2 regions of the Pseudarthrobacter sp. KH_020_B genome follow, and region 2 is predicted to be linked to the other one. Evidence: riboswitches for the same ligand, from Rfam matches in the RefSeq annotation. Region 2 holds a riboswitch; the other holds the start of a gene.
The links. A riboswitch is a leader RNA that binds a small molecule or an ion and turns the genes downstream of it on or off. The one in region 2 is predicted to bind thiamine pyrophosphate.
Positions count from the first base shown of each region.

Region 1: it holds a riboswitch for thiamine pyrophosphate, as region 2 does, so the genes downstream of both, thiO (glycine oxidase ThiO) here and thiC (phosphomethylpyrimidine synthase ThiC) in region 2, are expected to answer to the same signal.

Region 1 is NZ_CM174506.1:3,226,498-3,232,159, reverse strand. Features, by position in the region: gene AC3IT0_RS14870 (DEAD/DEAH box helicase) at 1-711, opposite strand, end outside; gene AC3IT0_RS14865 (RNB domain-containing ribonuclease) at 1,005-2,510, opposite strand; gene thiE (thiamine phosphate synthase) at 2,575-3,351, opposite strand; TPP riboswitch at 3,379-3,498, shown strand; gene thiO (glycine oxidase ThiO) at 3,491-4,876, shown strand; gene thiS (sulfur carrier protein ThiS) at 4,873-5,109, shown strand; gene AC3IT0_RS14845 (thiazole synthase) at 5,114-5,662, shown strand, end outside.
Region 2 is NZ_CM174506.1:2,893,027-2,898,688, forward strand. Features, by position in the region: gene rplS (50S ribosomal protein L19) at 1-107, opposite strand, end outside; gene trmD (tRNA (guanosine(37)-N1)-methyltransferase TrmD) at 352-1,209, opposite strand; gene rimM (ribosome maturation factor RimM) at 1,210-1,755, opposite strand; gene AC3IT0_RS13340 (RNA-binding protein) at 1,869-2,111, opposite strand; gene rpsP (30S ribosomal protein S16) at 2,113-2,529, opposite strand; gene AC3IT0_RS13350 (hypothetical protein) at 2,742-3,179, opposite strand; gene AC3IT0_RS13355 (VOC family protein) at 3,293-4,168, opposite strand; TPP riboswitch at 4,323-4,430, shown strand; gene thiC (phosphomethylpyrimidine synthase ThiC) at 4,425-5,662, shown strand, end outside.

The DNA of each region.
Region 1 (5,662 bases), 330 kb from region 2:
CATGGCGATGACCGGGCCCGGCATGGTGGCGGAGAACAGCAAGGTCTGGCGGACCGCAGGCGTGGCGGCGATGAGCGTTTCCACGTCCGGGAGGAAGCCGAGGTCCAGCATTTCGTCGGCCTCGTCAAGGATGACCATCTTGACGTTCTTCAGGACGAGGTGCTTCTGCTTGAACAGGTCGATGAGGCGGCCGGGAGTACCGACAACAACTTCGACGCCCTGCTGCAGGGCCTCGACCTGGGGCTCGTAGGCGCGGCCGCCGTAAATGGTAGTGATGCGGGCGTTGCGCTTGCGGGACGCGTTCTGGAGATCGTTGGCCACCTGGACGGCCAACTCGCGGGTGGGCACGATGACCAGGGCCTGCGGTGCGCCGGGAACGGCGAGCTTGTCGTAGCCGGCGTCGTCCGGACCAATTACGCGCTGCAGGGCGGGAATGCCGAAGCCGAGGGTCTTGCCGGTGCCGGTCTTGGCCTGCCCGATGATGTCGTGGCCCGAAAGCGCCACCGGCAGGGTCATGGCCTGGATGGGGAAGGGGTGGGTGATCCCGGCGTCGGCAAGGGACTCCACGATGTCGGCGCGGACGTTGTAGTCAGCGAAGGATTTCTCCTCGATCTCGTGCGGCTTCTCGTCCGAGATGATGGTTTCTTCGGGTTCGATCGTCTCGATGCCGGAGTCGTCAGTCAGGATCTGGTGGGTATGCAATTCACTCACAGGGGAGTTTCCTTATTCATTTGGGCATTGGCGCTGCCTGCTCAACGGGCCGGCCAACGTGGCCGTTCCGGAGCACGCTCGAAGCGCGCAAGCAAATCCAGTGGAAGCCGATCGCGGGCTGTCAAAATGCTGGCACTGGTGACCAACGGGTGCATCTCAAGATCGCGTAGGGGCGGGCTTGTTGAATTCAAAATCAAGGAAATCAACGACCGGGCATCCATATCTACTTCTTCAGTCTAGCCGTACGGACCATGAATCCCGGCTTTGGGCCGATCAGGCAGGGCGGAAACCCTTCAGGCCAGCAGCTCGAAGTGGACCTCGCGGGCAGCAATATCGGAGGAGATCAGGCGGACCCGCACCTTGGTGCCGGATTCCAGGTCGCCGCCGCACCGGGCCGTCACGGCGGGTTCGGCGATCTGGATGATCCCCGAGGGGCCGTTCCCGTTTTTTGCGGCACCGTTCTTTGAGCCGTTGCCGTTTTTCCCGCCGCCGTTGCCGTTGTCTTTTTGCGGCTTGGAGCCGGAAATGACGATCGCATCGAATTCCTGGCCCACGTGGTTGACCAGGAGTGCAGCCTCCACAGTGTCCAGCGCCATGCGTTCCATCCGCGATGCCAGCTGGTCGGATCCGGCCATGATCTCCGGCAGGGACGGCAGGGCTTCCCGCGCCCAGTCCGGTACCTGGTTGCCGTTGCTCAGGGCTTCGCAAATCACCAGGACAAAGCGGTCGATAAGACGCCGTAGCGGTGCCGTGGTGTGGGCGTAGGCGGCGCCGATGGCGGCCTGGATGGCGGCTTCCGGGACTGTGCCGTCAAACGCCGTGTAGCTGGCGCCGCGGAACAGCATTCCGGCGGAGTGCAGGATGGCCAGTTGCCGGGGCTCTGTCGGATCAAGGCTGCGGAGGTATTCGCCGTAGCTGATTTTGCCGTCCCATGGCTTACCCAAGGCCTCGGTCTGGAGGCGGAAGTGACGCAGGGAGCGCTCGTCCGGGGCGGGCATGGTGCGCAGGATGCCCACTTTTCCTGCCAGCATGAGGTCTGCCGCCGCCATCCCCGTCATCAGGGAAATCTGGGCGTTCCAGTCCTCCACCGGCAGCTGCGGCGCGGCGGCAATCCGGTAGCCGCCGTCGGGCAGTTGCACGATTTCCTGCTCAGGCATGTTCAGGCTGGCGCCGCCACGCTGCCGCTCCAGTTCAACGCGCTTGAGGCCCACTTCCTTCAGGAGCTGCAGGACAGGTCCGGCCGTTCCGGCGTCGAGTTCGGCCTGGACTCCCTTGTAGCTCAGCTTGGCCCGGCTGCGGATGCTGGCCCTCCGGACGCTCACGGTGGAGACCTGAGCGGCGTCGTCCAGCCCGAAATCCCACACGAAGGCGGAACACAGCTGCCCGGCCAGGAGGCTGCCGGCCCCTTCGCTGATGACCTCCGGATGCAGCGGGATCCGGCCGTCGGGGGCGTAGAACGTCTGGCCGCGGCGCCGGGTCTCCGCATCCAGTCCGCCGCCGGGGCGGACAAAGGACGGCACGTCGGCGATGGCGTACCGCACCCGGTAGCCGGTGCCCGCGCGCTCGATGAACAGCGCCTGGTCCAGGTCAGTGGACGACGCCGGATCGATGGTGAGGAAGTCCACGTCCGTCAGGTCAGCACCCGGCAACTCGTGTGCGGCCACTGCCGCTTGCGCGTCCCGGACCGCCTCCGCCGGGTATGGACCCGGCAGTTCCAGCTCGGTCCGCAGGGCGCTCAGCGCCGCCGCGAGGTCGTTGGTCTGCTCGTGGACATTCGGGGCCAACCTATGATGTGACACGAAAATCAGGTTAGCCCGATTTCCACGTATCGTGCACGCCCGCCGTCCGCCACGCGGGGGATTGTCAGGACGCGCCCGCGTCCAGGGCGGCAAGGAGTGCCGCGGCCGCAGCCGCGGGGTCGGAGGCATCGGTGATGGCACGCACCACAACGATCCTGCCTGCGCCGGCCTCCACCACCTGCTCCACGTTGCCGAGGTCGATGCCGCCGATGGCAAACCAGGGCAGCGTGGCCTGGGTGCCACCGGCGGCGCGGACTGCTTCGGCCGCATACCGCACCAGGTCAAGGCCGACGGCGGCCCGGCCGGGTTTGGTGGGCGTGGCCCAGACCGGTCCAACGCAGAAGTAGTCCAGGCCGTGTTCGGCAGGCAGCCCGCCGGACAGCCGGATGGCGCCTTCGATCTGCTCGGCAGTGTGCGTGGAAAGCCCGATTGTTGCGGGCGGGCCGAGCAGGGTGCGGGCGGAAGCGACCGGCAGGTCCTTCTGCCCGATGTGGAAGACGGGGGCGCCGGACAGCAGCGCGATATCGGCACGGTCGTTGACGGCCCACAGCTTCCCGTGGCGTTCGGCCGCGGCCCGAAGCACGGCCAGCAGCTCCAGCTCCTCCGCCGCCTCGATCGCCTTGTCGCGGAGCTGGATGATGTCCACGCCGCCGGCAAAGGCCGCGTCCACAAACTCGCCAAAGTCCCCGCGGTCCCGGCGCGCGTCGGTGCACAGGTACAGCCTTGCGCTGTGCGGGAGGCCGGTGACTATGCCGCCGGCGGGGACTGTTCCGGCTAAGGTTTCGGGAGTGGACGAGGTGGCGGAGGGCGTGCCTGCAGCGGCGAAGGATTGCGCGTTCATGGAAACAAGCCTAATTCCCCTAAACTGGGCGAGTACTGCGGGAGCCCGTTGCAGCCGTCACAAAGCGGCCGGGCTGAGAGGGCGTCAGAGCCGACCGCTTGACCTGATCCGGCTAGTACCGGCGTAGGGAAGGAACCATATGCCCCCCGCAACAAACAACTCACGTGGGCGTGAATCAGCCAGCGTCCCCATCACGCACCCTGCCGTCCTGCACGCCGACGTGGCAGTCATCGGCGGCGGAGTCATCGGCCACGCCATAGCCTGGGAGGCCCGGCGGTCCGGCCGTTCGGTTGTGCTGATCGATGACGCGCCGGGCAACGGCGCCAGCTGGGCAGCCGCCGGCATGCTTGCCCCCGTGAGCGAACTGCATTACCAGGAGGAAGACCTCCTTGAGCTGATGCTTGCCTCCTCCGGCCTCTGGCCTGCCTTCGCGGCAGGCCTCGCCCTGGCCGGGGCTGGCGATACCGGATATCTGACGACGCCGACCCTCGCCATCGGCGCGGACGCTGCGGACCGCCGCGCGCTGATGGACCTCCGGGCCGTGCAGCAGGCCAGCGGCCTGATGGTGGAACTGCTGACTGTCCGTGCGGCCAGGACCAGGGAATCCCTGCTCAGCCCGGCCATATCCTGCGCCCTGGACATTCCCGCCGACCACCAGGTGGATCCACGGAAACTTGTGGCGTGCCTCCAGGAAGTCCTGGCCGTCCACGAACCGGGAGCAGGAACCGCCGTGGCAGGTTCCCGCGGGGGATTCGCCGTTGACCAACGGGCTGCAGCCCTTCTCTGGGAGGACGGCCGCGTCAGCGGCGTGAAGCTCGCCCACGGCGGAACGGTCCAGGCCCGGGAGACCATCGTGGCCAACGGACTGCAGGCGGCCTCGCTGGATGGCCTGCCGGATGGACTGCACCTACCCCTGCGGCCCGTCTACGGTGACATCCTGCGCCTGGCTGTTCCACGGCACCTGCGCCCGCTCCTCACCTCGACGGTCCGCGGAATGGTCCATGGCGTGCCGGTCTACATCGTTCCCCGGCAGGACGGCACCGTGGTGATCGGGGCAACGCAGCGAGAGGACGCGCTCGCAGGGACGGGCGACGCAGCTGTCTCGGCCGGCGGTGTCTACCAGTTGCTGCGGGACGCCCAGGTCCTGGTGCCGGCAGTGTCGGAGCTTGAACTCCTGGAATGCACGGCACGGGCCAGGCCGGCGACCCCGGACAACGCACCTCTCCTCGGCCGCGTACCGGCTTCCTCCCTAGCGGAGGGGAACACGGGGAGCGGGATCACGGGCAGCGGGAACACAGGGAACATTGCCGGGCTGATCGTTGCCACCGGGTTTTTCCGCCACGGAGTGCTGCTTGCTCCAGCGGCGGCGGCCATCTGCCGGGACCTGCTGGACGGCCGGACCGACCCGCGATGGGCGGCCCTCAGCCCGGCCCGCTTTTCAGGAAAGCACCACGGAGCCGGCACACAGTCCCTGCGCAAGGACATCAGCACGAAGGATCTCGACCCACAGAAGGAATCAGCATGAACATCACCCTTAACGGCTCGCGCCATTCCGTGGCGGAGGACGCCTCCATCACGACGCTCATCAGCCAGATCACCGGCCGTCCTCTCGCGGCCAACGGCCAGGCGACAGATGGGCAGAAACTTGGCGTCGCCGTCGCCCACAACTCCGAAGTAGTACCCCGCAGCCAGTGGTTCGTCACGGCGCTCGCCGAAGGTGACGACGTCGAACTGGTCACAGCAGTCCAGGGAGGCTGACACCATGACAGTAACCAGCAACATCACCACACAAAACCGGCCCGAGGACACTGACCGGCTGGTGATCGACGGCGTCGAGCTCGGCTCCCGCCTCATCATGGGCACGGGCGGCGCCCCGAGCCTCGACGGGCTGGGCGCCGCCCTGCTGGCCTCCGGAACCGAACTGACCACGGTGGCTTTGCGGCGCTATTCGCCGGCAGAATCGGGGTCCCTTTTCCAGCTCCTGGTGGACCACGGGATCCGGATCCTGCCCAACACTGCCGGCTGCTTCACGGCCCGGGACGCGGTTATGACGGCGGAACTGGCCCGCGAAGCGCTGGAAACAGACTGGATCAAGCTGGAAGTCATCGCCGACGAACAGACCCTGCTGCCGGACGCCGTCGAATTGGTGGATGCTACGGAACAGCTCGTTAACCGGGGCTTCAAAGTATTCGCCTACACGAACGATGACCCGGTCCTTGCCCTTCGGCTGGAAAACCTGGGTGCCGCCGCGGTTATGCCGCTCGGTGCGCCCATCGGCACCGGCCTGGGAATCCTGAATCCACACAACATC
Region 2 (5,662 bases):
TTCTTGCCTTCGATGATGTTCACGTGAACCTTGAGGGTGTCACCCGCGCGGAACTCGGGAACATCGGTGCGCAGCGAGGCTGCATCTACGGAATCGAGAATATGCATAATTGCACTCCTGGTGAACGCCACAGGTCATTCACTTTGGGTCACGGCGGCCAAGCCCGGTAGCACCGGAAATTACCGCCGAAAGTTAAGTGGGTCCGGTTCCTTCACTGATTGAAGGTCTCGGGGCATCCAACTGTTGGTTACGCTCCCCCTGTAGCAGGTGCGGACCCAGCAGACACAAAGACTAATTTTGCCACACTCGCAGGCCTACAGCCAATCGCTGCAGGCCGATACCCGCGGCGGTTCAGGCTGGGGCGTCGGTTTCGGTGTCCGTGCCGGTACCGGCCTGCCGCCGCGCCCGGAGGTGACCGTCGACGACGTCGTACCCGAGATCGGCGAAAGCCGTCCGGTCGGCACGCGGCAGCTTCCCGGCGTCGAACGTTTCCAGCAGATCCGGACGGCGTTCCGCCGTCCGGCGGTACTGCTCGTGGCGGCGCCACTGCGCGATCTTCCCGTGGTTGCCGCTCAGCAGCACCGCAGGGACTTCCCTGTCCCGCCAGCTGGAGGGTTTGGTGTACACAGGGTATTCCAGCAGCCCGTCCGAATGCGACTCCTCGACCAGGGAATCAGGGTTGCCCACCACGCCGGGCAGCAGCCTGCCGATGGCTTCAACCATGGCCAAAACGGCCACCTCGCCGCCGTTCAACACATAGTCACCAAGGCTCACGGGGCGCACCGTGAAGTGCTCTTCCGCCCACTCGATGACACGCTCGTCGATCCCCTCATAGCGGCCGCAGGCAAAAACCAGCTGGTCCTCTTCGGCGAGCTCATAGGCCAGGGCCTGGTTGAAGCGCTCCCCTGCCGGCGATGGGACGATCAAAACCGGCTTGGCGGGCTTGCCCTCCGTGGTCTCGGCGCCCTCTGCGGTTTCACCGGCTCCGGCGACGGCAGCCAACGCCTGCGCCCACGGCTCAGGCTTCATCACCATGCCGGCGCCTCCGCCGTACGGGGTGTCATCCACTGAGCGGTGCTTGTCGGTGGTGAAGTCGCGCAGGTCGTGGACGCGCAGGTCCAGTAGGCCGTCCTGCCGGGCCTTGCCAATGAGCGAGAGTTCCAGGGGCGCCAGGTACCCGGGGAAGATGCTGACGACGTCGATTCTCATCTACGCGTTTTCCTCCGGGTCGCCGGTGCCGGCTTCGCCGTCGTTGACCTCAAAGAGTCCGTCCGGCGGCGTCAGCAGGACAAAGCCGTCGGCCACATTGACCTCGGGAACGATCTGCTCCACGAACGGGACCAAGATTTCCTTGCCGTCCGGCGTTTCAACCACGAGCAGGTCCTGGACGGGCATGGTGTGCAGGGCCGCGATCTTGCCGACCACCTGCGAGCCCACCCGGGCTTCGAGCCCCACCAGTTCGTGCTCGTACCAGCCTTCGTCCTCGTCCTCGTCCAGCTCTTCGGTTTCGATAAAGAGCTTGGCGCCGCGCAGGGTCTCTGCCTGGTTGCGGGTCTCGATTCCCTCGAACGCGAGCAGCAGGATGTCCTTGTTCCACCGCGCACTCTCAACAATGAGCGGGCCGGCCGATGCAGGCTCCACCACAAACTCGGTCCCGGGAACAAACCGGTCCCCCGGAGCGTCGGTCAGCACCTGGACCGTCACTTCGCCGCGGATTCCATGCGGTTTGCCGATTCGTGCCACCTGAAGCTGCATCTGTTCCTCTGTTCCGGTTCTGGGATTACCCACGATGTTGTGGTGAAAGCACTCCGGCCCCTCCACCGTTGCGGGTGGAAGGGCCGGAGCAAAAAACTGATGTTGCCGAGCGCTTAGCGGCGGCGGTCTGTGTCGACGACGTCGACCCTGACCGGTTCGCCGTCTGCCAGTGCCGCCACAACGGTGCGCAATGCCCGTGCGGTGCGGCCCTGGCGGCCGATCACCCGTCCCAGGTCATCCTGATGAACACGAACCTCGAGGGTGTCCCCGCGGCGGTTGTTCTTCGAGCTGACCTTGACATCCTCCGGCGAATCAACGATTCCCCGGACGAGGTGTTCGAGCGCTTCTGCCAGCAATCTACTCAGCCTCGGTGGTCTCTGCTTCGGCCGGGGCCTCGGCTGCGTCAGACTGCTTTGACTTCTTGGTGATGGCTTCCGGGATGATCACGGAACCCTTTTCCGGGGCAACAAAGGCAGCCTTCGGAGCTTTGGTCTTCAGGGTGCCTTCCTGGCCCGGCAGGCCCTTGAACTTCTGCCAGTCACCGGTGATCTTGAGGATCGCAGCAACCTGCTCGGACGGCTGTGCGCCGACGCCGAGCCAGTACTGGGCACGGTCCGTGTCCACCTCGATGTATGAGGGCTCTTCGGTGGGGTGGTACTTGCCGATCTCTTCGATGGCACGGCCGTCACGCTTGGAGCGTGCGTCCATGACGACGATGCGGTAGTACGGTGCGCGCATCTTGCCAAAGCGCTTAAGGCGAATCTTTACGGCCACTTTTGTGGTCACTCCTGTTTCAGAAAAGGGGTGAACCGACGTTCTGCACCCGTGGGGCGGGCCATACTTGAGGGTTCAAAGGACAGGATCCGGACGCGGAGAGAGGGGCCACGCAGATCGAGTACCTGTTTATTGTGCCAGATCAGCGTCCGGATTTCGACTTGACACGTCGGGATGGGGCAGCCGGGCGGACCCGGCAGGCCGCGGCAGGCCTAGGACGACCAGACATACACGCCGGTGCGTGCGGCGTCATCGATGGAGTTGGCCAGCTCCGCGAACTGCTGGACATACGCACGGGCCTCGTCCGCGCCGAACGGCATGTCATCCTGGGCCGCCCACTTTTCAGCGACGTCGTCCAGGACATTACCTTCACCCTCAGTCTCATAGCTGAGCAGATCCGCCAGCGCACGCACCATGGCCGGCGGAACTCCGAGGAGTGAATCGCTGGCCACGTCAACCATTGCCAGTTCGTAGTCTGCGCCACCGGCATGCACCGCAATCCCGGCAAGGTTGCCCAGCTGTTCGATTTCGAAATCGCTGATTCCGGGAATCCGCAGGGCAGGGCCTGCCGGGGAGCCGCCGTCATCAAGGACACTGGCCCGCTTCAGCGCGGCATCGTGGGTGGCAACAAAAATTTCAGTGAAGCCCATGGGAACAGCCCTCATTCCGTCGACGGTGCGGCCCGGAAGGGCAGCACCAAGTGCCGCCCCGGCCGTTCAGAATCAGCCTAGTACAAGGCGGACCGCACATTTCGCATCCGCGCTCAGCGGACCGCGACTCGAATGCTGTTGCGCCACGGATCCTCGAAGCGAAGCTCGGCTCCCGTGTGGTGCGAGGCCACACCGGCGACCTTCAGGCGGTCGGCGAGCGCGCCGACGTCGTCCCCGGAAGGGACCTCGATGAGGACTTCGCCCAGGCCCAGGGTGTCCTTGCGGGGACCAGCGCCGCGGCTGTTCCAGACGTTCATGGCCATGTGGTGGTGGTACCTGCCGGCGGAGACAAACAGTGCCTGCCCGTGCCAGCCTGCGGTCTTTTCGAAGCCCAGCGCGCCCACGTAAAAATCGTGTGCAGAGTGGACGTCGCCCACCTGGAGGTGGACGTGGCCCACGCCGGCTTCGGCGCGCCGCTGGCCCTCCACGGACTCCTGGGTCAGGTGGTGCTCGAGGTAGCGCTGCGGCGGCAGGGCCAGGCTGTCCATCACCACGTCCTTGCCGTTCCAGGACCAGTTTTCGCGGGGCCGGTCCCAGTACAGCTCGACGCCGTTGCCTTCCGGGTCACTGAAGTAGAAGGCCTCGCTGACCAGGTGGTCAGCACTACCGGTGAAGGACCGGGGTTCGTACTGGGCGGCGGTGGCCACCGTTGCAGCAAGTGAAGCCTGGTCGTCAAAGAGCAGCGCGGTGTGGAACAGCCCGGCCTCTCCCCTGCCGGGCAGGTTCAAGGACGGGGCGGCCGCGAGATGGACCAGCGGGCGTTGAAGCCGGCCAAGGTAGACGCCGCCGTCCTCTTCGGCGACAACCTCCAGGCCGAGCGCACGCTGGTAGTAGTCGGTCATCAGCTTCATGTCGCCCACCTTGAGCATCACGGTGCCCATGGAGAGATCGGCAGGAAGGAGATCCTGGCTGGTGGCTTCTGCAGTCATGTGAAAACTCCCGGTCCGTTGGCCTTCGGATGGAAGGCGGCTATGCCTCCAATTTACTTGAAGCTTCAATTTAATTCAAGTGGCGGACCAGACAGATTGCGACCCCTTCCCGTGATTGCTGTCACGAGTCCACCCTCGGCCTGTGGTAGCTTCGACTTGACCACACGGGAGCCCTTGCAGGGGCTGAGATCGGGCTAGCGCAGCCTGCGACCGTTGAACCTGTCCGGGTAATGCCGGCGAAGGAAGTGAGTATTCAGTGAATACACAAGAAACACAGCTGATCCCTGCCCTAAATGAAGCAGCCGTGGATCAAGCGGCCTGGACTGAAACCCAGTCGCTGAAGTCCCATTCGTTGGCGTATGTCACCGATGACGCCACGGGAATCCGGGTTCCAGTGACCGAGATCGCGCTGGAACCGTCGCCAAACGGCGAGGCGAACGGGCCTTTCCGGACCTACCGCACGGCCGGTCCGGGCAGCGATCCGGTGGTGGGCCTCAACCCGTTCCGCTCGGAGTGGATCGCCGCCCGCGGAGACACCGAGCCCTACAGCGGCCGGGAACGGAACCTGCTCGACGACGGCAAGTCGGCCGTGCGCCGCGGCGCAGCCTCTGCGGAGTGGAAGGGTGCACAGCCGGTCCCCCGCCGCGCCGTCGAAGGCCGGACTGTCACCCAGATGCACTACGCGAGGAAGGGTGTCATCACCCCGGAGATGCAGTTCATCGCCCTCCGCGAAAACTGCGACGTGGAACTGGTCCGCAGCGAAGTGGCCGCCGGACGGGCCATCATCCCCAACAACATCAACCACCCGGAATCCGAACCGATGATCATCGGCAAGGCCTTCCTGGTGAAGATCAACGCCAACATCGGCAACTCCGCCGTGACCAGCTCCATCGCCGAGGAGGTGGACAAACTCCAGTGGGCCACCCAGTGGGGCGCGGATACCGTCATGGACCTCTCCACCGGGGACGACATCCACACCACCCGGGAATGGCTCATCCGCAACTCCCCCGTCCCCATCGGTACCGTGCCCATCTACCAGGCGTTGGAGAAGGTCAACGGCGAAGCCAACGCCCTGACCTGGGAGATCTTCCGGGACACGGTGATTGAGCAGTGCGAGCAGGGCGTGGACTACATGACCATCCACGCCGGCGTGCTGCTGCGCTACGTACCGCTGACGGCCAACCGCGTCACCGGCATCGTCTCCCGGGGCGGCGCGATCATGGCGGGCTGGTGCCTGGCCCACCACCAGGAGAACTTCCTGTACACGCACTTTGACGAGCTGTGCGAGATCTTCGCCAAGTACGACGTCGCGTTCTCCCTGGGCGACGGGCTGCGTCCGGGAGCGACGGCGGACGCCAACGACGCCGCCCAGTTCGCCGAGCTGGACACCCTGGCGGAGCTTACCCAGCGGGCGTGGGAATTCGATGTGCAGGTCATGGTGGAAGGTCCCGGGCACGTCCCGTTCCACCTGGTGCGGGAGAACGTGGAACGCCA